One region of the Aureimonas phyllosphaerae genome, then DNA from elsewhere that is predicted to be linked to it. Evidence: riboswitches for the same ligand, from Rfam matches in the RefSeq annotation. Region 1 holds a riboswitch; the other holds the start of a gene.
What was found. A riboswitch is a leader RNA that binds a small molecule or an ion and turns the genes downstream of it on or off. The one in region 1 is predicted to bind cobalamin.
Positions count from the first base shown of each region.

Region 2: another riboswitch for cobalamin. It lies ahead of ACLNGM_RS21630 (ABC transporter substrate-binding protein); the one in region 1 lies ahead of ACLNGM_RS07505 (CbtB domain-containing protein).

Region 1 covers NZ_CP181348.1:1,599,375-1,610,639, forward strand. Annotated here, with positions in the region: gene folD (bifunctional methylenetetrahydrofolate dehydrogenase/methenyltetrahydrofolate cyclohydrolase FolD) at 1-528, opposite strand, end outside; gene ACLNGM_RS07465 (3-hydroxybutyrate dehydrogenase) at 690-1,469, shown strand; gene ACLNGM_RS07470 (DUF3096 domain-containing protein) at 1,493-1,630, shown strand; gene ACLNGM_RS07475 (NAD(P)/FAD-dependent oxidoreductase) at 1,677-2,969, shown strand; gene cobO (cob(I)yrinic acid a,c-diamide adenosyltransferase) at 2,974-3,615, opposite strand; gene cobN (cobaltochelatase subunit CobN) at 3,612-7,325, opposite strand; gene cobW (cobalamin biosynthesis protein CobW) at 7,327-8,403, opposite strand; gene cobU (bifunctional adenosylcobinamide kinase/adenosylcobinamide-phosphate guanylyltransferase) at 8,408-8,920, opposite strand; gene ACLNGM_RS07500 (CbtA family protein) at 8,917-9,630, opposite strand; gene ACLNGM_RS07505 (CbtB domain-containing protein) at 9,755-9,934, opposite strand; cobalamin riboswitch at 9,966-10,204, opposite strand; gene ACLNGM_RS07510 (VOC family protein) at 10,415-11,029, opposite strand; gene ACLNGM_RS07515 (SDR family NAD(P)-dependent oxidoreductase) at 11,134-11,265, shown strand, end outside.
Region 2 covers NZ_CP181348.1:4,497,177-4,508,441, forward strand. Annotated here, with positions in the region: gene efeO (iron uptake system protein EfeO) at 1-1,178, shown strand, start outside; gene efeB (iron uptake transporter deferrochelatase/peroxidase subunit) at 1,175-2,476, shown strand; gene efeO (iron uptake system protein EfeO) at 2,493-3,314, shown strand; gene ACLNGM_RS21620 (ABC transporter ATP-binding protein) at 3,523-4,311, opposite strand; gene ACLNGM_RS21625 (FecCD family ABC transporter permease) at 4,308-5,354, opposite strand; gene ACLNGM_RS21630 (ABC transporter substrate-binding protein) at 5,351-6,370, opposite strand; cobalamin riboswitch at 6,575-6,851, opposite strand; gene ACLNGM_RS21635 (transposase) at 7,396-9,744, opposite strand; gene ACLNGM_RS21640 (TniQ family protein) at 9,964-11,265, opposite strand, start outside.

The DNA.
Region 1 (11,265 bases):
CTTGCCGACGAGGTTGGAGCGGCCGACGACGACGGCGCGCCGGCCCGACAGGTCGTCGCCCAGCACCCGGCGCAGCATCACCATGCAGCCGGCGGGCGTGCAGGGCACGAAGGCCTCACGGGCGAGGCCCGACGCGAGACGCCCGGCATTGACGACAGTGAGGCCGTCGACGTCCTTGTCCGGATGGATGCGACCGACGACGGCGTCGGCGTCGAGGCCCTTGGGCAGCGGCAGCTGCTGAAGGATGCCGTGGATGGCGGGATCGGCGTTCAGCCGGTCGATCAGGGCAAGGAGGTCGGCCTGCGGCACGTCGGCGGGCAGCGTGTGGGTGACGGAGTGGAAGCCGCATTCCCGCGCCATGCGCCCCTTGGAGCCAACATAGACCTGGCTCGCGGGGTCTTCGCCGACCAGCACCACGGCGAGCCCCGGCTTTACGCCCCTGCGCGATTCGAGGTCGGCGGCCGCCTGCTTGACCTTCGCCAGCACGTCCTCGGCCACCGCCTTGCCGTCGATCCTCGTCGCTGCCATCGAAACCGTTCCCTGTCCGAGCGCCATGTTGCGGCGCTTATAAAGCGCGAACGGCGGGCGCGCGAGTATCGAGGCGTCGTTTGGCGAGGACGGCGGGGCTGTTCGCCGGCTCCGGGGCTTCTATCATCTGCGGCATCGAGAGCCGGCAGGGGACGGGCGTCATGCAGCTTCAGGGACAGGTCGCGGTGGTCACGGGCGCAGGGTCGGGCATCGGCCGGGCGATCGCGCTGGCCTTTGCGCGCGAGGGCGCGAGCGTCGGCATCGCCGACATCGCCGCGGACGGCGCGCAGAAGGTCGCGGCCGAGATCGAGGCGGCGGGCGGGACGGCTCTGGCGGTGACGATGGACGTCACCGACGAGGCGATGGTGAACGCCGGCGTCGACCGGATCGCCGAGCGCTTCGGGCGTCTCGACGCGATGGTGGCCAATGCCGGGATCCAGATCGTCCACCCGATCGAGGAGTTCCCCTACGAGGAGTTCCGACGCGTGGTGGACATCCACCTCGGCGGCTCGTTCCTGCTCACCAAGGCGGCCGTGCGGCACATGTATCCGAAGAAGCGCGGTGCGCTGATCTACATGGGCTCGGTGCACAGCCACGAGGCCTCGGCGCTCAAAAGCGCCTATGTCGCCGCCAAGCACGGCATCCTCGGCCTCGCCCGCACGATGGCGAAGGAGGGCGGCAAGCACGGCGTGCGCTCCAACGTCATCTGCCCCGGCTTCGTGCGCACGCCCCTCGTCGAGAAGCAGATTCCCGAGCAGGCGCGCGACCTCGGCATTTCCGAGGAGGAGGTCGTCAAGAACGTGATGCTCGGGCGCACCGTGGACGGTGAGTTCACGACGCTGGAAGACGTCGCGGCGCTCGCCGTCTTCCTCGCCGGCTTCCGCTCGGCCGCGCTCACCGGCCAGTCGATCACCGCCAGCCACGGCTGGTACATGGGCTGACCCCAAGGCTTTCGGAGACGACCATGGATATCATCACGATCCAGCCGATCGGGGCGCTGATTGCCGGCGTCCTGATCCTCTTGATGCCGCGCCTCCTGAACTACATCGTCGCGATCTACCTGATCGTGATCGGTATCACGGGGCTGATGGGAACCATCTAGCCCCGCAGGTCTTCGCGTTGCGGAACGCAACGGACGAGGAACGGGCATGGTGGATCGGGCGACGGGACGGCGGGTGCTGATCCTGGGCGGCGGCGCGGGCGGTCTGGAACTCGCCTCGCAACTGGCGGGCAGGGACGGCGTCGAGGTGACGCTGGTCGATCGCGAGATGACCCACCTCTGGAAGCCGCGGCTCCACGAGTTCGCCGCCGGCACCGTCTCGTCGACGCTTGCCGAGATTTCCTTCTACATGCTGGCGCGCATGCGCGGCTTCCATTTCGAACAGGGCGAGGTGCGGGCCGTCGACCGCGGCGGCGGCCGGGTCGAGCTCGCGCCGATGCACGACGAGGAGGGGCGCGAACTCGCGCCTGCGCGCTTCCTCGCCTACGATCTCCTGGTGGTGGCGCTCGGCGGCGTCACGCCCGACTTCGGCACGGAGGGCGTCGCCGAGAACGCCGTGCGCCTCGACCGCCCCGAAGATGCGGAAGACTTCCGCACGCGCTTTGCCGGCGTGATGATCCGGGCGCGGGCGAGCGGCATGCCGGCCGAGGTTGTGATCGTCGGCTCCGGCGCGACGGGCACCGAACTTGCCGCGCATCTTCGCAACTCGGAGACCGGCTTTCTTCTTCGCGGCGGCAAGGCGAAGGCCGAGCGGCTGCTCGGCATCACCATCCTCGAATCCGCCGATGTCATCATGCCCGGCATCGACGACGCCCTGCGCGCCAAGCTCGTCGAGCGCCTGAAGGACCTCGACGTGAAGACGGTGACCGACGCCAAGGTCGCGGCGATTGAGTCCAACGCCGTGCGCTCGGTCTCGGGCGAGCGCTGGCCGGCCGACGTCGCGGTCTGGGCGGCGGGCCTCATCGGGCAACCGGTCCTGAAGCGGCTTGCCGACTTCGAACTCGACGACAAGGGCCGCATCCGGGTCGACCGTACCTTGCGTGCCACGGTGGATGAGCGGATCTACGTGATGGGCGATGCAGCGAGCATGGTGCCGAAGGGCAGCGAGAAGCCGCTGCCGCCGACCGCACAGGTCGCCTCGCAGCAGGCCGACTACCTCGCCGAGACCATCCCGCTGCTTCTCCAGGGCCAGCCGGTCGAGCCCTTCGAGTATCGCGACCGCGGGCGGCTCGTGCAGCTCGGCCGCGCCGGAACGGTGGGGCGCATCGGCTCCGGCCACGGCGACGACTTCCTGATCCACGGCCAGTTCGCGACTGCGGCCTACAACGCCCTGCAGCGCCAGCACCAGTGGAAGGTGCTGGGGCGCCTGCGCGGGACGGTCGCGATCTTCGCCGACATGCTGTCGCCGGCCAAGGGACCGGCGCTGAAGCTGCACGGCTGACGCGTCAGAACTCGATGCCGCGCTGCGCCTTGATGCCGGAGCGGAAGGGATGCTTGACCATCTCCATTTCGGTGACGAGGTCGGCGAACTCGATGAGTTCGTCGCGCGCGTTGCGGCCCGTAATGACGACGTGCTTCATCTCGGGCTTGTGGTCGCGCAGGAAGTCTACGACCTCCTCGACCGGAATGTATTCGTAGCGCAGGACGATGTTGAGCTCGTCGAGCACCACCATCTGATGCTCATCGTCCGCGATCATCGCCTTGGCGCGGTCCCAGGCCTGGCGCGCCGCGGCGATGTCGCGCTGGCGGTCCTGCGTCTCCCAGGTGAAGCCGTCGCCCATCGCGGTGATCGTCACCTCGCCGGGGAAACGCTCCAGCGCCTGACGCTCGCCGGTCTCCCACTTGCCCTTCACGAACTGGACGATGCCGACCTTCATCCCGTTGCCGAGGGCGCGGAAGACGAGGCCGAAGGCGGCGGTCGACTTGCCCTTGCCCTTGCCGGTGTGGACGATCACGAGTCCCTTTTCCTGCGTCTTCGTCGCAAGGATCTTGTCACGCGCCGCCTTCTTCTTCTTCATCTTCTCGGCGTGGCGCGCGTCAAGTTCCTCCTCGGTCATCGCGGCAAGGAGCGGGGATTTCTCGCTCATGAATGGTGATCCTCCGTTGCGAGGGTGAATTGTGCCGAGTTGGAGCGCGGACGCCAGAGGCCGCGCGCGATGGCTTCCCGGAAGCGCGCCCGCATCTCGGCCATTGCCGCCGGATTGTTGGCTTCGAGGAAGGCCGCGACCGTCTCGTCCTCGAGATAGGCGGCGTGGACGAGGTCGAAGTGCCGGTCGGCCACCGCGTTCGTGGTGGCGGCGAAGGCGAAGAGATAGTCCACCGTCGCCGCCATCTCGAAGGCGCCCTTGTAGCCGTGGCGCATGACGCCGGCGATCCACTTCGGATTGACGACGCGCGCCCGCACGACGCGCGCGATCTCCTCGTCGAGGGTGCGGATCACTGGGCGCTCCGGGCGCGAGTGGTCGGTGTGGTAGGCCGCGGGCGCCCGGCCCGACAGGTGCTCGACGGCGGCGCTCATTCCGCCTTCGAACTGGTAGTAATCGTCCGAATCCAGAAGGTCGTGCTCGCGATTGTCCTGGTTCTGGATCACCGCCTCGATCATCCCAAGCCGCGTCTCGAAGGCGGCGCGCTCGGGCATGCCCTCCGCATCCGCGCCATAGGCATAGGCGCCCCAGACGAGAAAGGACTCCGCAAGGTCACTGCGCGTCTGCCAGCCGCCCTCGTCGATCAGCGCCTGGAGGCCTGCGCCGTAGGCACCGGGTTTCGAGCCGAAGACGCGGTAGCCGGCCTGCCGCCGAGCCTCGCCGGGCTCGAGCCCTTCGCGTTCCAGCGCGCGCGCTTCCCGCGCCATGCGGGCGGCGATCGGATTGTCGTCTTCGTCCTCCTCCAGCGCGCCGACCGCGCGGCAGGCGCGGTCGAAGAGGGCGATCTGGTCGGGAAAGGCGTCGCGGAAGAAGCCGGAGACGCGCAGCGTCACGTCGACGCGCGGTCGGCCGAGGACGGCCGGCGGCAGGATCTCGAAGCCGGTGACGCGCCCCGACGCGCGGTCCCAGGTCGGCTTGGCGCCGATCAGGGCGAAGCCTTGCGCGATGTCGTCGCCGCCGGTGCGCATGTTGGCGGTGCCCCAGCAGGTGAGGCCCGCCGTGCGCAGCCAGTCGCCGTGGTCCTGCAGGTGGCGCGTGACGAGAAGCTCGGCGGACTTGCGGCCAAGGGCCCAGGCCGCCTCCGTCGGCACGGCGCGGGTGTCGACGGAGAAGAAGTTGCGGCCCGTCGGCAGAACGTCCGGACGCCCGCGCGTCGGCGCGCCGGAGGGGCCGGGGGGCACGAAGCGGCCGTCGAGACCGGCGAGTAGCCCTCCGATCTCCGCCTCGCCGCAGGCGGCGATCGCCGGTTTCAGGCGTGTCGCGATCTCGGAGAGAACGGCTGGGGTGGCCTCCCAGCCTTGTTCAGGAACCTCCGTTCCCGCGACGAGGCGCGAGGACAGGAGTTCCAGCCGCTCCACCGTGTCGCCCGCGGTCCGCCAGGGCTCGGCGGTTTGCCGCTGGAGAGCGGCGGGACATGGGCCGTCCCAGGGCGCGCCCATCGCGCAGTCCAGCGGATCGAACCCGTCGAGACCGCAGTCTCGCCCAAGCGCCCGCAGGAGCGAGGCGTCCCCCTCCCGGTCGCCGCGCGGCAGGCGCGCGAGCGCGACCGCGAGATCGTCGAGGAGCCGGCCGTCCGGAGCGCGCCCGAAGACGTGCAGCCCGTCGCGGATCTGCATCTCCTTCAGGTCGCAGAGCCAGGCGTCGAGCCGTTCGAGCGCCGCGTCGTCCACCTCGTCGACGTGGAGGCCGGCGTCGCGCCCGAGCCCGGTTTCTCCGAGCATCTCGACGATTTGCCGCTTCAGGAGCGCGGTGCGGCGGGGGTCGCCCTGCGCCGCCTCGTAATATTCGTCCACGAGGCGTTCGAGGTCGCGCGCGGGCCCATGGCTTTCGGCGCGCGTCAGCGGCGGGGTGAGGTGGTCGACGATCACGGCAGCGGAGCGGCGCTTGGCCTGCGTCCCCTCGCCGGGGTCGTTGACGATGAACGGATAGAGATGGGGCAGGGGGCCGAGCACGGCCTCGGGGAAGCAGGCGTCCGAGAGCGCCAGCGCCTTGCCGGGCAGCCATTCGAGATTGCCGTGCTTGCCCATGTGCACGATCGCCTGCGCGCCGAACGTCTCGCTGAGGTAAGCGTAGGTGGCGAGATACCCGTGCGGCGGCGCGAGGTCCGGCGCGTGATAGGTCTCCTTCGGGTCGATGTTGTAGCCGCGCGCCGGCTGGACGCCGACGATGACCTCCCCGAACCGGGCAAGCGGCAGGGCGAAGCCGTGGGCGGCGTCGAAGAACGGATCGTTCTCCGGCGCGCCCCAGCGCTCGGCCATCGCCGTGCGGGCCGCGGCCGGCAGGGCGTCGAAGACGCGGCGGTAGTCGGCGAGCGGCAGCGTCTCGCGGATCTCACGCGCGTCGCGTCCGGCATTGGTCGGTCCCGCCTGGAGATGGGCGATCAGCGCGTTGCCGTCGTCCGGCAGGGGGCCGGTCCGGTAGCCTGCCGCCTGCATCGCGCGGAGAACCTCGATCGTGCCGGCCGGGGTGTCGAGCCCGACGCCGTTGCCGATCCGCCCGTCCCGGTTGGGATAGTTGGCGAGAAGGATGGCGATCCGGCGCTCAGGCGCCGGCGTCCGCCGCAGCGCCGCCCAGCGCGCAGCGAGCGCCGCCGCGAAGGCGATGCGGCCGGGCTCGGGGCGATGGGCGACGATGTCGCTCTGCGTGCGCTCATGCCAGTCGCCGGCCGACTTGAAGGCGAGGGCGCGCGCGAGCACCCGGCCATCGACCTCCGGCAGGGCGACGTTCATGGCGAGATCGCGCGCCGAGAGCCCTTGCGACGACGCGTCCCAGGCTGCCCGCGTGGTGCCGGCAAGGACCCCCTGCAGGACGACTGCACCGCCTTCGTCCAGCACGGTCGCCGCGAAGGGGCGGCCGGGGGCGGAGGTGGCGAACCCTGTGAGATTGATCACGACGTCCGGCGCGCGCGGCGCGAAGAGCGCGCGTAGCGTCTCCGCGCTGACGGGGTCCTTGAGGCCGGAGACATAGGCGGCCAAGACGTCGAACCCTTGAGCCTCCAGCGCCTCGGCGAGCGCCTCCACCGTCTCCGTCTGCCCGCTCTGGATGAGGGCGCGGTAGAAGACGACGGCGGCGAGCGGCCGCGCGGCGACCGGCGCGGGCGCGCGCGGGCGCTCCAGTCGCCCGGCTTTGAGGATCGGGCGGGCCGGCGCCTCGTCCGGCACAAGCCCGTCGGCGAGCGCAAGGCACGCCCGCAGAAAGGCATCGGCATTGGCGGCTCCGCCCTCGCGCAGGTAGGCCCAGAGCCGCTCGCGCTCGGGCTCCGCCAGCGTCGAATAGGCGTCGAGACCGGGGTCGGGTCGGTCGTCGCCCGGCAGCACGCAGAGCGCAAAGCCATGGCGCCGCGCCGCCGCGCTCCAGGCCTCGCAGCCGTGCCGCCAATAGGCCGCGCCGCCAAGAAGCCGGATCACCACGAGGCGCACATGCGGCGCGAGCGCCCCGACATGCGTGTCCACCGACATCGGGTGCGCGAGGCGCAGAAGGTTGGCAAGGCGAAGCACCGCCCCGTCCAGCGCCAGCCGGTCGGCGGCAAACGCCAGCGCGGCGAGCTCGGTGTCGGCCGCCGACAGGACGATGACGCGCCCCGGCGTCTGCCCGAGGTCCACCGCCTCGCGCCCGTCCTGGATCGTCCCGCGCTGGAGGCTGAGAAGGTGCAAGCTACTCGGCCGCCGCGGCCGGCGCCTCGGCCAGCGCCGCGATGCCCTCGCGGATCGCCGCCTCGCCGTCCTCGATCGCGTCGTGGAGGCCGATCACGACGAAGCGCGAGACGCGCGCCTCGCCGGCTGAGAAGGGCCGGTCGAAATAGGTCTCGATCCGGCCGCCGACGGCTTGAACGACAAGGCGCATCGGCTTGCCCCGGATCGCGGCGAAGCCCTTGAGGCGCAGGACGTCGTGCCGCGCGATGACGCTCGTCAGACCCGCCGTCAGCGCCTCGACGGAGACATATTCCCCACCCTCCGCGACGATGCTCTCGAAGTCCTCGTGATCGTGGCTATGGCCGTCGGCATGGTGGATCTCGTGGTGCGAGCGGCGGTCGGCGATGAGATCCTCCGTGCCGGCCTTGAGGCCAAGGAGGATGTCGGCGGGCAGGCGCCCGTTCTCGGCGGTCACGACGGCGAGCTTGCGGCCGGCTTCCGCCTCGACCTTCGCGCGGACGGCGGCCAGAGCCGCGGCATCCACGAGATCGGCCTTGTTGAGGACGAGGAGGTCGGCGGCGCGGATCTGGTCCTCGAAGAGCTCCTCCAGCGGATTGTCGTGGTCGAGGCTCTCGTCGGCCTCGCGCGCGGCCTGGACCTTGGCCTCGTCGTCGGCGAAGCGCCCGGCGGCGACGGCCGCCGCGTCGATCACGGTGACGACGCCGTCGACGGTGACGCGCGCCTTGACCTCGGGCCAGTTGAAGGCGGCCACCAGCGGCTGGGGCAGGGCGAGGCCCGAGGTCTCGATCACGATGTGGTCGAGCCGGTCGGCGCGCTCCAGGAGCGTTTCCATCGTCGGGATGAAGTCGTCGGCGACGGTGCAGCAGATGCAGCCGTTGGTGAGTTCCACGACGTCCTCCTCGCGGCAGGTCCGGGCGTCGCAGCCCTTCAGGATGTCGCCGTCGACGCCGAGGTCGCCGAACTCGTTGATGATCAGCGCGATGCGCCGGCCCTCGGCGTTCTGAAGGAGGTTGCGGATCAGCGTCGTCTTGCCGGCCCCGAGGAAACCGGTGATCACGGTGGCGGGAATCTTCTGCATGGGATCAGCCCTTGAGCTTGAGCGGCAGGCCGGCGGCGACGAAGGTCACCGCGTCGGCGAGGGCCGCGACGCGTTGGTGGAGCCGGCCGGCATGGTCGCGAAACTCGCGCGCCATCCGGTTGTCCGGGACGATGGAAAGGCCGACCTCGTTGGAGACGATCACGACGAGGCCGGGAAGCGGCGTGCGCAGCGCCTCGGCCAGCGCATCCGAGGCGGCGGGAATGTCGCCGTCCTCCAGCATCAGGTTGGTGAGCCAGAGGGTGAGGCAGTCGACGAGGATGGCCCGGTCGTCGCGCGCCTCTCGGTTGAGGGTCTCGGCGAGCGCCAGCGGCTCCTCGATCGTCTCCCACGGGGGCGGGCGACGCTCGCGGTGCTCTTGGATCCGCGCCCGCATCTCGGCGTCGAACGCACGGCCCGTCGCGAGATAGAGGGGGTGGAGGCCGCTGCCGAGGACCATGTCCTCGGCCAGCGCGCTCTTGCCCGAGCGCGCCCCGCCGAGGACGAAATGAAGGCTCATGCCGGAACGGCGACGGCGCGCCGGGCCCGATCGAGCCCAAGGCCGAGCAGAGCGCCCGTCATGGCCCACAGGGAGGCCGACAGACTGAGCGATGCGACGGCGAACTCGGCGGCGAGCGCCGCCGGCACGGGGCTTGCAAGATCGGCCGGATGCGGCGCGCCGACGAGGTGCGGCAGGAGAAGCAGCGCGAGCCCGCCAAGAATCGCCGCGCTCGAGCGGCGCGACACGAGGAGCCACAGGCCGCCCGCCGTCAGCGCGACCGTCGCGAGCCACCACGCCTGACGCGCCGCAAGATCGGCCGCGGGCATGGCGGGAAGCTCGGGCGGCAGGCCGAGCGCCGGAGCAAGCGTGACGGCCGCAAACCCGGCCAGACCCCAGACGGCGCCGTTGCGAAGCGTCACCGGCCGGTCAAGGCCGAGGCTCGCCGCCAGAATCAGGAGCGAGAAGGCCGCGCCGATGACGACGTTGGCCACGAGCGTCCCACCGAGGCGGGCGACATCGCCGCTCTCCTCGTGCGTTGCTCCACTGTGGGCCTGGGCCGGTGTGACCAGGCGGAGCGACGAGGCCGCGTGGTCATGCTCCGTGCCGCCGCCCTCGTAGGTTTCGGCCGCCAGAATCAGTGGCGTCGTCTTGAGGTGCTGGAGCGGCGTGATGACGACGCCGGCGAGAATGCCGGCAAGAAGCGCGGCGAGAAAATAGCGAACGAGCATGGGACTTCCCCTTCCGGCCGGCGGGTCGCTGCGAAGCGACGCGCGGCGCGGCCGTGCCATAGGACGAGGCCTCCGCCGCCGGTCAGGCGAGCGGATGCGATCGATGGATCGAGGCGAGGAGCCTCTAGTGGCAGGGCAGGCCCATGGCATGGCGCGCGTCGTGCGCCGTGTCGTGCAGCGCGTCGGCGCCGGCAAATCCGGCCCCCCAGAGGAGGAGCGCGCCGGCGGCGAAGGCGAGAAGCGCGGCCGGCAGGCGCGCGGACAGGGCGGGGCTTCGAGCGGTGCTCGTCGTGGACGACGTCATGGTGTTCAACCTCCGTGACAGCGGCCGGAATGGCCGCCTCGAGACGGATGGCAGGTCTCCTGGCTCACGGGTCACCGGTCGTCCCCCTGCCTTCCCGGACGGTCCCGTCCAGTGGCGTTTCCGGCAGAACCCTGCCGGCGGAGGCACCTCGCCGTTCTACAGTCGCGGGGTCGGCTGCGATACGGGCCCTTGGTTTAAGTCGGCCCTTCGCATTCCCTCTTAGCCTGCCCGCGCGAGTTGCGGGGCAGGACCATCCGCGCGCGAGGATAGACGAAGCGGGGTTCCAGTCAATCGAAGAGGCGCAAGAGGGGCGAGACGTTGAGGTGGGATTGGCGCGAAGCAAGCCGGGGCGTGCTGTGCGATGGGCAGCTTCGGCCCAACCCGGTCGCCCGAACTGCCGTCGAGGCTTCTCTAAAGCGGTTGTTTGCCGTGCCCCCGTCGACATCGGATCAGTGCGGCAAGCGATCTTTCCCGGCGGCATCACAAATCTTGGACGGAGGCTGGCGGCTGCATGAACTCGATCGTCGCGCCGTCTGGGCCAACAACATAGATCACGCGCGTTCCAGCCCGCGCACCGCTTGCGATCGGCTGCGGAATGCCTTGCGCCTTCCAGCCGTAGGTGGCGATCCGCGCCAGAATCGCGTCGATGTCATCGACCACGAGGGCCAGATGCGCAAAGCCCGGGTCGAACGGCTTGGCCAGCACAGTTGAGCGATTCAGACCTCGATATTCCAAGAGCTCGATCGTCTGACCCGCCAGCGAGATGATCGCCATGCGAACCTGTGCCCCATGCGCTCCCGTCACTTGGCCGAGGAACTCGCCCCCCATCTCGCCGGTTCGCACGAGTTGCGCGCCAAGCCCGTCGACCCAGAACCGAAGAGACTCGTCGAGGGAGGCGACCGCGAAGCCGACGTGATCGGCGCGACGCACGTGGATGCTAGTGTGTTCCATCATGCGAAACGTCTGGCTGGCAAAGGGGTTCAATCGTCTACAAAAGGTCGTCGCCAGTCTTCCGGCTATGTCCTCTTCGATGCATATGCCATTTGGAAACGGACCAGCAGGAAACCACGCTTGAGTCACCGTGTTCTCCGTCATAGACGCGCACCAATCCTCACCGCCACACACAAACCCGTCGGCCTTCCATCCTCCGCCCGCTCGGCTATCTCTTGCCCGAACGCCACTGCCGGAAGGCCCGACCCATGCACCATCCCGCCATCGCTCCGCTCCACACCGCCGTCGTGATCGGGGGCGCGGGGGGGATCGGGCTGGCGGCCGCGCGCCGCTTCGCCAAGGCCGGCCTCAAGGTCGCGGTGGTGGACCGGCGGATGGAG
Region 2 (11,265 bases), 1.8 Mb from region 1:
CCCCCGCCCCCGCCTCTCGCCGCGCCCTTCGCTGGGGAGCCGTCGCGTCCGCCGGCCTGATGGTCGCGGGCCTCGGGGCCTTCGCCTATGCCTCGCAGGTGGCCGCCCGCCGGGCGCCCGGCGGCGACGCCGTGACGGTGACGCTGCGCGGCGACGCCTGCCAGCCGAACGCCCTGACGGTTACGGCCGGTCGCGTGAGCTTCCGGATCGTCAACGAGACCGAGCGCGCCGTGGAATGGGAGATCCTCGACGGCGTGATGGTGGTGGAGGAGCGCGAGAACATCGCGCCCGGCCTGTCGCAGACGCTCGGCGCACGCCTGAAGCCCGGCGAATACGCGATCACCTGCGGCCTCCTGTCCAACCCGCGCGGGCGCCTCGTGGTCCTGCCGTCCGGGAACGGCGCACCAGTCGAGGCACCGCGCCTCGTCGCCTTCGTGGGGCCGCTCGCCGAGTATCAGGTCTTCACGCAGATGCAGGCGCGCGACCTCCAGCGCGCCGTGGCAGCGCTCGACGCGGCGGTGCAGGCCGGCGATCTCGCCAAGGCTCGCGAGCTTTATTCGCAGGCGCGCGCGCCCTTCGAGCGCATCGCGCCGGTGGCGGAACGGATCGGGGATCTCGCCGACCGGATCGATCCCGTCGCCGCCTATCTGGCCGCGCGCGAGGCGGACGGAGGCTTCACCGGCTTCCACCGCCTGGAATACGGCCTGTTCGCCAAGAACTCGCTCGCTGGCCTCGAACCGGTGTCGAAGCAACTCGTTGCCGACGTCGGCGCCCTGCGCGAGCGGCTGCGCGCCCTGAAGACCGGCCCTGCCGACATGACCGACGGCGCCGCGCGCGCGTTGCGCTCGCTGGCCGACACCACGGACGGCGGCGGCGAGAACGTCTACGCCCGCACCGATGTCGCCGATATCGCGGCCCGCGTCGCGGGCGTCGAGAAGATCGCAGCGCTCCTGAAGCCCGTCGCGGTGGATGCGGCCCCCGCGCCCTTCGGCGCCGTGGAAGCGCAACTCCAAACGTTGAAGACCGATGTCGCGGCGATCGCCGGCACGGGTGCCGCGCCCTCCTTCGACGCCGTGCCGGCGGCGGCGCTTGCCAAGCTGGCGACGGATGCGCGGGCCCTTGCGGAGGCGATCGAAACCCTTGGTGGTGCCATCGGCCTCGGGCAGGACGACGCATGAGCGACGCCGGCAAGGGCGGCTGCCCCGCCTTCGTCACCGACCGGCGCCGCCTGCTGAGGGGCCTTGCCGGGGGAGCCGCCGCCTCGATTGCCGGCATCGGCGCTGCGCGCGCGTCGGAGGCCGAGGTCGCCGACGCACCGCACAGCGAGGCGGCACGCCGGAGCCAGCCGTTCCACGGCCCGCATCAGAGCGGCATCGTCACGCCCCGTCCGGCAGCCGGCATGGTGGTCGCCTTCGACACGCTGGCTGAGACGCCGGACGAGGTCGAGCGCCTGTTTCGCACGCTCACCGAGCGCTTCCGCTTCCTGATGGCGGGCGGCCCGGTGCCGGAACTCGACCCGAAACTTCCGCCCGCCGATTCCGGCATCCTCGGCCCCGTGATCGCGCCCGACAACCTGACGATGACCCTGTCGCTCGGGCACAGCTTCTTCGAGGACCGCCCGTGGCTGCGGCCGCTGCGGCCGCGATGCCTCCAGCGCATGACGCGGTTTCCCAACGACGCGCTCGACCCGGCGCTGTGCCACGGCGACCTGTCGATCCAGATTTGCGCCAACACGCCCGACGCGACGATCCACGCGCTGCGCGACATCATCAAGACGCTGCCCGACCTTCTCGTGATCCGCTGGAAGCAGGAGGGCTCGGTGCCGATCCTGCCGCCAAGCCCGGACGGGCGCGAGGAAAGCGCCCGCAACTTCCTCGGCTTCCGCGACGGCTCGGCCAACCCGGATTCGCGCGATGCGAGCCTGATGGACGCGCTCGTCTGGGTGGGCACGGGAGCCGACGAGCCGGCCTGGGCAGAGGCAGGCACCTATCAGGCCGTGCGCATCATCCGCAATTTCGTGGAGCGCTGGGACCGCACGCCGCTCAGCGAGCAGGAGGCGATCATCGGCCGGCAGAAGCCGAACGGCGCGCCGCTTGGCCATCCCGGCACGGAAGCCGACGTGCCGGACTTCGCATCCGACCCGGACGGTACGATCACGCCGTTGGACGCCCATATCCGGCTTGCCAATCCGCGCCGGGCGGACACCGAGAAGAGCCGCATCCTGCGACGCCCGTTCAACTATTCGAACGGCATCACCCGGAACGGCCAGCTCGACCAGGGCCTCCTGTTCATCGCCTACCAGGCCGACCTCGACGAGGGCTTCATCGCCGTCCAGCGCCGCCTCGATGGCGAGCCGCTGGAGGAATACATCAAGCCCGTCGGCGGCGGCTACTTCTTCACCCTGCCCGGCGTGCGGGACGAGGACGATTTCCTCGGCCGCCCCCTGCTCCGGGCGGCATCCGACCTGAAAGCCTGACGACGGAGACCCCTTGATGACCCGTAAGACGCCCGCCCTCGCCCTTGCGGCCGCCCTCCTGTGCGGCGCGACGCCGACGCTTGCCGAGGTGTCGCCGCTCGATCTCGTCCAGCCGGTGGCCGAGTACAAGCTCTACGTCTCGGACAAGCTGGAAACGCTGGTGACCGACACGAAGGCCTTCACCGACGCCATCAAGGCAGGCGACGTGGCGCGTGCCAAGGCGCTGTTTGCGCCGACCCGCATGAGCTACGAGGCGGTCGAGCCGATCGCCGAGCTGTTCTCCGACCTCGACGCGTCGATCGATTCGCGCGCCGACGACCACGAGAAGCGCGAGGAGGACGAGGGGTTCACCGGCTTCCACCGCCTGGAATACGGCCTCTTCGCGAAGAACTCGACCGAGGGCCTCGCGCCCTTCGCCGACCGGCTGATGGCCGACGTCACCGATCTCGAGCAGCGCATCGCCGACCTCGCCCTGCCGCCCGAGAAGGTCGTCGGCGGCGCGGCCGCGCTGATGGAAGAGGTCGCCGCGACCAAGATCTCGGGCGAGGAGGACCGCTACAGCGGCACCGACCTTTGGGACTTCCGCGGCAATTTCGACGGCTCGCGCAAGATCTTCGACCTCGTCCAGCCGCTGATCGAGACGCAGGACGCCCCCTTCGTCGCCAAGGTCAACAAGAGCTTCGGCATCGTCGACACGACGCTCGACAAGTACCGCGAGGGCGACGGCTACACTCATTACGAAAAGCTCACCGACGCGGACCGCCGCGTTCTCGCCGCCAACGTCAACACGCTGGCCGAGGACCTCTCCACGCTGCGCGGCAAGCTCGGCCTGAACTGACCCGCGCCATACCGAGCAACGGCCGCACCGGAGGTTGGACACCTCCAGGGCGGCCGTTTTCGTCTCCGCCGGCTTCGTCCCCGATCGTCAGCACAACGCCCTCGGAGGCACGCGACAGACCGAGTGGATTGCGGATCGAAGGTGGCTCGAAGCAACCCGTGCGACCGGGCGCGCTTCGCATCCGGCCGGTCAAGGATGGGAGGCGTCTTCAAGCCCATCCGTCGCATCGCGGCATGGCGGGCGGGGCGAAGCGGATGAAGGGACGGCCGTCCGCTCCGATCTCGACGCTGGCGGCCACCTTGAAGACGGCGCCGATCAGCTCGGGCGTCAGCACGTCCGACGGCAGGCCCGCGGCGGCGAGCCGACCGCCCTCCATCACCGCGATCCGGTCGGCGAACATGGCGGCGTGGTTGAGGTCATGGAGCGCGGCGAGCACGGTGCCGCCGCGCCGCCGCACCAGCGCGAGGAGGCCGAGCTGGTGCTCGACGTCGAGGTGGTTGGTCGGCTCGTCGAGGACGAGCACCTTCGGCTCCTGCGCAAGCGCGCGGGCGATGTGGAGCCGCTGCCGCTCGCCGCCCGACAGCGAGTGCCAGAGACGGTCGCCCAAGGGCGCCATGTCGACGGCCTCGAGCGCGTCGGCGACGATCGCGTCGTCGCGTGTCCCCCAGGGCGACAGCGCGCCGAGATGGGGCGCGCGCCCAAGCTCCACTGCCTGGCGCGCGGTGAGCCGCTCCGTCGTCTCGGCCTGCTGTTCGACGAGGGCGAGGACGCGCGCGAGATCACGACGCGGCATCCGTGCGACCGATCGCCCGTCCAGCGTCGCCGCTCCGCCATGCGGGCGTTTCAGACCCGCCAGCATCGCGATCAGCGTCGTCTTGCCCGATCCGTTGGGGCCGACGAGGGCGAGGAATTCGCCGGGCCGCGCCTCCAGCGACACGCCGTCGACGATCGCACGCCCGCCTGCGCGGAATGTCAGGTCGTTTGCCGCCAGCCTCATCGCCCTCCCGCCCCGTTCGCGACCGGACGGTGGATGAGGATCAGCGCGAAGGCCGGCGCACCGACGAGCGCCGTCATCACCCCAATCGGCAGGACCTGGCCGGGGATGGCTGTGCGCGACAGGACGTCGGCGGCGATCATGAAAACGGCGCCGATCAAGGCGCTGGCGGGCAGGAGCGCGCCGTGGCGCACGCCGACGACGAGCCGCGCGGCGTGCGGGATGACGAGGCCCACGAAGCCGATCGAGCCGACGATCGAGACCATGACCGCCGTCATCAGCGCGGTCGCCCCGATCAGCACCGCCCGCACCCGGCGAACGGGTATGCCGAGCGCGGCGGCCGAGGCGGTGCCGAAGGCGAAGGCGTCGAGCGACCGAGCATGGAGGAGACAGACGGCGAGGCCGGTGAGCGCCACGGGAACGGCGAGCGCCGCGTCCGGCCAGCGCACGCCCGACAGGTTGCCAAGGAGCCAGAACATGATGCCCCGCGCCTGGTCGGCGGTGGCCGACTTGGTGACCACGAACGAGGTCAGCGCGTTGAAGAGCTGCGATCCCGCGATCCCGGCGAGGATGATCGCCGCCGGCCCGCGGCCCGCCAGAAGCGCGAGCCCCGACACGAGCGCGAAGGCAAGGAGCGCCCCTGCGAGCGCGCCGAGCGGCAAGGACAGGAGGCCGCCGCCGAGCCCAAGGATTGCGACCGCCACCGCCCCCGACGAGGCACCGGCCGAGATTCCGAGAAGGTAGGGGTCCGCCAGCGGATTGCGCAGCAGAGACTGGAGGACGGCCCCGGAGACGGCGAGCGCCGCGCCGCATGCGCTTGCTACCACCGCGCGTGACAGGCGGTAGTTCCAGACGATGCCCTCGTCGATCGGGTCGAGGACGTGGCCGCCGTGCCAGAGGCGGTTGGCGAGCGTCTTCGCCACCGTGTCGAACGGGATGCGCGTCTCCCCCACCGCCGCCCCGAACAGGAGAGCAGCGAGGAGGAGCGCGAGCGCACCGAGCGCGAAGCCGGCGGCGCGTGCCGAATGGGCGGCGGCTCGGCTCACCGGGCGAGGCCGGCCTTCGCGAGGGCGTCGGCCAGCACCTCGATGCCATCGATGGTGCGGATCGTCGGGTTCATCGTCTGCGCGTCCATCTCGACGACGCGGCCGTCCCTCACCGCGGGCATCAGGCTGGCGACCGGGTCGGTCTTCAGGAACTGGAGCTTCACCACGATGTCGTCGGCCGGAAAGCGGCGACGGTCCATCTCACCCGCCACGATCACCGTCGGGTTGGCGCGGGCGATCGTCTCCCAGCCGACCGTCGGCCACTCCTCCTGGCTGTCGATGACGTTCCGCACCCCGAGGAGGGACATGATGTAGCCCGGCGCGCCGCCCTGCCCGGCGACGTAAGGGTCGATGTCGAGTTCGGCGGAGGAGAACCAGAACACCGCCGAGGTGCCCTGCTTCAGGCCGGCAATCTTCGCCTTGGCCGTAGTCTCGCGCGCCTTCAGCTCAGTGACGAGTTCGGCGCCCTTGTCCTGGACGTCGAAGATGCGGGCGAGGTCCTCGACCTCCTGGTAGACGAGGTCCATGGTGAAGCGCGCCGTGCGGGTGCCGTCGCCGCCGCCCGAGTTGTCCTTGCCCTTGCAGTCGGCGGGCGAGGTGTAGACGGGAATGCCGAGTTCCTCGAACTGCTCGGGCGTCGCGACCACGCCCTGCGGACCCACCTGCCATTCGAACTGGGTTGTCACGAGGTCCGGCCGCTCGGCGACGACGCTCTCGAAGCTCGGGTCGTTGTCGGCAAGGCGCTTCACCGTCGCGTTCGCTTCTTCGTACCCCGGCAGGACGGGACCGACCCAGACGGCCGTCCCGGCAACGCGGTCAGCGAGGCCGAGGAGATAGAGGATCTCGGTGGTGGACTGGCCGATCGAGACCACGCGCGAGGGTGCCTTCTCGAAGCGTAGCGTGCGGCCGCAGTTCTCCAACTCCAGCGGATACTGCGTCGGGGCGGCGATGGCCGAGCCTGCGGAGAGGACGACAGCGAGGAGGCCAAGGGCGGCGGGGCAGCGGTAGGATGTCATCGACGGGTTCCTGATGGGAATGGGCGCGGCTTCGCCATGCCGCGGCGTGCGGCCTGGGTCGCCCGGATGGGAGAACGGGACGAGCGCGGCGCCTCAGCGGCGCGCGGACGCTCGCGGGCGGAAGCAGAAAGGGGGAGTGTGGGCGCGAACGCGCCGAGGGTGAGCCGTCATGGGCATCCTTTCCGGGCATCCCCGCCCGAACGTCATGGATCTATCGCTGACGGCAGGTCTCCTGGCTCGCGGAGGTCGCACCGATCATCTGCCTTCCCGCTTCGGCCCGTGGGCGCTTCGCAGTGGCATGGCGCCGGGGCGACCCGGCGGCCCGCCGCGCCCGTCCGAGGACCAGCGCGGGGATGATCGGCATCCGCTTACAGTTGCGGGGGCAGCCACGGTTTCGGCCCCGATTGGGTCGTCCTCACCGTGTTCCCTTTTAATCCCCCGGGCTCGTCGCCGCGGGGAAACCGTCGAAGCCTGCTTACGCGGCGCACGTCGGCAGCGTCAACGGCATGGGAGGTGGAGAAGTTCGATACCGCCACGCGGTCGGGATGACGGAGATACTCGATGCGAACGAGGCACAGCCCCAATAGCCGCTGGGAACGGCAGACCGGCGACGAACCGACGCCGAGGCCACCCGCGCCGAGGATATGGCGCCTCCTCGTTCTCGTGTCGGCGCCCCCATAAATCCCGCAGAGCAAACGCATTAATCAATAGGTTAGTGGCAACTTCGACCCATAAGTCCCGCAGAGCCACCCCATAAATCCCGCATTGACGTAGTCTTCCGACCCATAAATCCCGCAGCGTGTTCTAGCAGTGTCCAATGAGGCCGCTCGCCAGATCCCAGGGGATCGTACGAGCAGGCCTTCAACGACCCTGTCGCCGTCCATTCATCGGGACCAAACTGACAACCAGTGGCGATGGGAAATACAGCCGGCCCGAGGCAACGCCGCATGCCACGACGAGCGGCCCCGACGTTCGATCGACGACATTCGCCGCACGTCCGCGACGCCGCCCAAACGACCCACCGGCTATCCACGAGCCGGAGGCGTCCACCACGCGACGACCCTCAGGTCAGACCGGCTTCCCGTCCGAACGCCGCCCCACATCAGAACTCCGGGCCGTTCTATTGGAAGGAATCGGTCTGCCAGAGCGGCGGCCATCGCAGCGAGCACTCCGTTCCAAACTCCGGCGCGGTCCCATTTCGTCAGGCGGGCACGGACCGTGGAATGAGGGCCATACCTGTCGGGGAGATCGGACCAAGGCAGACCGGTCCTCAAGTGCCACAGGATGCCGTCGACGGTGCGCCGGTCGTTCAAGCGGGCGTAGCCCTGAACCGCGGTCGGCAGAAGGGGGGAGATGACGGACCATTCCTCGTCCCCCATGTCATCGTAAGCGGTGGACTTCCCGGCGTCCGGACTTCCAGAAGGCACCCGGTCGACAAGGCCATCCGACAGGACCCTCTGGACATCGCCGCGCTGGACCACGAACAGGTCGGCAAATCCGGCGACGGCATGCACCAGGCAACCACGAGCCTCGAGATCGGACCGCAGGCTTTCGCTCCAGGGCATCCCGTACTCCGACCTCAGACGGTTAGAGAGGACGTAACGTGCCGCGAACTCGTCGACATCCTTCTCCAGAAACCCCGACTTGATGCGCTTACCGTCTGACGCGCTTTGAAGAAGCCCTCCCTGGACGAGACCGATCAAGCTTGCCCAGGCCGTCCCGAGTCGGTTTGTGGTCGCGTGTGAGCTGAGAAGCTTCGGCTTGCTCTCGATCTCCCTCGCGCGCTGAGTTCGCATTTGCGTTTGACGTCTCTTCTCGCGCAGCTCCTTTGGGAGCTTGAGGTAGTCGCCTTTCTCCAGATCGCTTCGATCCAAGACGACCGACTTGAGGTCGCCAACCCTCGATGCTCCGAGCGGTACGAGGGTGCCGCCGACGATTGCCTGCAGGGCGAGCCAGGTATCGACCTCACCCGCGAACAGACGCAAGTGATCGCGCTCGTTCACCGTGACGAGCGGAGCGTCCAAGCGTACGAGGCTTGCGAAGCGCTCGACGTCCTCGACCCTCACGTACCTATGTTCCGCTGGTGGAGGCCCGATGACAACCGGTAGCATTTCGAGTTCGAAGATCCTGTTCAGGTGCTTCTTCGTAACTCCCAACCGCTTGCTGACTTTTCCCATAGGAAGGCGGTCCGTGCGGATCGACGTTATCTTTGGTATGTCGCCACGGAGGAATCTACCGAGCGAGACGTCTCGCTCTGTGATCATCCCGGCGTCCAGTGCCCGCCTGACGAATGTTCGGTACTGTGTCCCAGCCGCGAGCGACGCGGACTTGATGGACACGTAGCGGCTGCTGGTGCAGTCCTCGCGGAAGAGCGTGTCCGTCGTCATCATCGGAATTTCGGACATCGCATGGGTCCGCACGATCCCCCTGAGGGTCTCGACGTGCTTGGGCGTGTTGTCGTCATATCGGGGAGTGTCGAGCCATTTGAACAGCATGCCGTACGACTTCGTGGGGCCGTTGATGGAACCAGCCGATCGGTCGAAGAGGCTCTGGAGGAGGCGCTCGACTCCCTGCTTTCCTTCGAGGCAGACGGCAAACCCTCGGGAAGCCAGCCGACAGAAGTCCGCAGGCGCCAACGTCTCCACGAAGCGGTTCACGCGCTCGGTGCCCATCTCCGCAACGATGCCCAGCCGCCACATCGTCTCGTCCGCCTGATGCAGGCTCATCTGGTCCAGGAATGGCACGGACATGCGCTCGCGGATGCCCAGGCGTCCCTGGACGTAAGCCTCGGCAGCCATGTCCCCCTCGGACAATGCCGTCCGTGTCTTGGCGGCGAACGGCGCGCGGCAGACCATGCAGCGATGTGACGGGACATGCGAATGCTTCACGATCGCCCGGCATTGGGGCCGCGGACAGCGCGTCTCCAGAAGGATTCGATGTCGCGAGCAGGCGCGGACGAAGCGCAGGTCCCACCATGCACGGACATACGCACGCTGCTCTGGCGGTCCGCCCTCCCCGTCCGACGCGTCCTCCTCAAGGCATTCGGCGCAGTAGCGCCGACCCGCCTCGGCAAAATCCATGCAGCACCACTCGGACTTCATCCGAAGGGTCTCGCCCGCCAGCACGACGGTGGATTCGGACACCTGGTCGACGGACCATTCCGCGATGCCCGCTTCCGGCAGGCCGGAGAGGATCGACAGTTCCGCGGTATGATGGCCCCGCGACACGGCAACGGGATCGAGGCCCACCGAGCGGGCGAACCGCGCCGGATCGTCGGCCCCCCGACGCGAGGCCAGGCGGCCCAGCAGGCTCAGCGGCGTCTCGCCGATCCGTGGCCGGACTCGAAGGGGAAGCAGCGCGAGATTGTCTGGCATGACCGTTTCCGACAGGAATCGGCCGAGCTTCGGCGACGGTGCAATAAGATCGCGTTAGGATCGGATGCCAGAACACCGCCTTCGGCAACCTGAGTCCTTTTGAAGCTCTCGAACCCGGTTCCGCGATCCCTCACGAATTCCTGCGAATTGCGTCGTTGGCGCGCCGAGGGGCGCCGACGCATTGCGTCAACCCCCGACCAAGTTGCCCTGCCCCCGACGCTAGCGGCCCGATCGGCTCGATCGCATGGCTGGCCGCCTGCCGGACAGTTGCGCGTCACCGGCGCCGCGAAGGTAGACGACCTGGCGGCAGGCGGGCGGACCGATCACCGGATGCACGCCGACCCTCGCGAGACGGTTGATGAGCGCCCTGGGCGCCAGTTCCTGGCGGACGGCGAGCTTTGCCCCCGTGACGAACCGTTCCTCGAAGCGCGCGACCTCGGACCGCGGTATCATCCACGACGCTCCGGCGCGCCTCGCCGAGATCATCCCCTCGCGCAGCATCGTCGACACCGCCTCCGGATGCATCTCGATGGCTCCCGCGAACTGCTGGAGGTTCAGCGTCTCCGTGTCCTCAGCCGCACGCGGGACGAGATCGCTCTCCCGCAGAAGGCATGCGCCGAGACCTCGTCCACCGGGTAGCCGAGCCGCGGGACGGAGGCGCCCGGCCGCCAGTTCGGCGACGAGCGCCGTGGTGTCTGTCCTTGCCGACCGCGTGGCGCCGGCGAGCCGCACCAGGCCGCTTCCTTCCTCGGCCTCCCCCACGTCGCGTAGGATCCTCTCGACGAAGCCGTCCAGCCTCTCGCCGTCGAAGACCTTCTTTCCGTTCCCTTCGCCGAGCAGGCAGCCGTCGAGGACGCCGGAGGAGACCAGCGAGCGGACCTGCGGACGACCGATCCCCAGTCGCTGTGCGGCCGTGGCGACGCCGATCCTGCGGCGCCGATCCGAGGCGAGCGCCGTGACGGCCGCGGGGTCGACGGTACTCGACACGCCCCGTCTCGACCCGCGCGGCATGCGGCCCGCTGCGACCAGCAGGCTCCTCGTCCGGGCGACGTCGCTCCCGATCGCCCTCGAAGCGCCGACGAGGGTGAGACCCCGGGCCACCTTTTTCCCAAGCATGGCCTCTCCGTCGGCCATCACGCCGTTGGCGACGGCATGGCGCCGAAGTTCGGAGCGAAGGCGGTCGCCGACGGGTCCGTCGGGATAGGTAGACACGAACTGCTCGTAGACCCAGCCGTAGGTCGCAAGCACACCTCCCGAACGCTTGCCGCCCCGATCAAGAGCCGCCTTTCGGTCGAGCACCTCACGGAAGGAGTGGGGCCAACCTTCCAGGCAGGCCATTCCCGCGTCCCGGAGGTCGCCGTCCGCTTCGGTTCCCGCATCCGGCCAACGGGCGTGCCAGTCCGCACACTCGACGAGCCCCAAGAGCCGGGCAAGGGGAATGAGTTCGGCGACCACCAAGTCGTCCACGTTCGGCGAGGCGTGGCGCGGCAAACCGAGGAGCCGATCGTGGAGGTAGCGGGA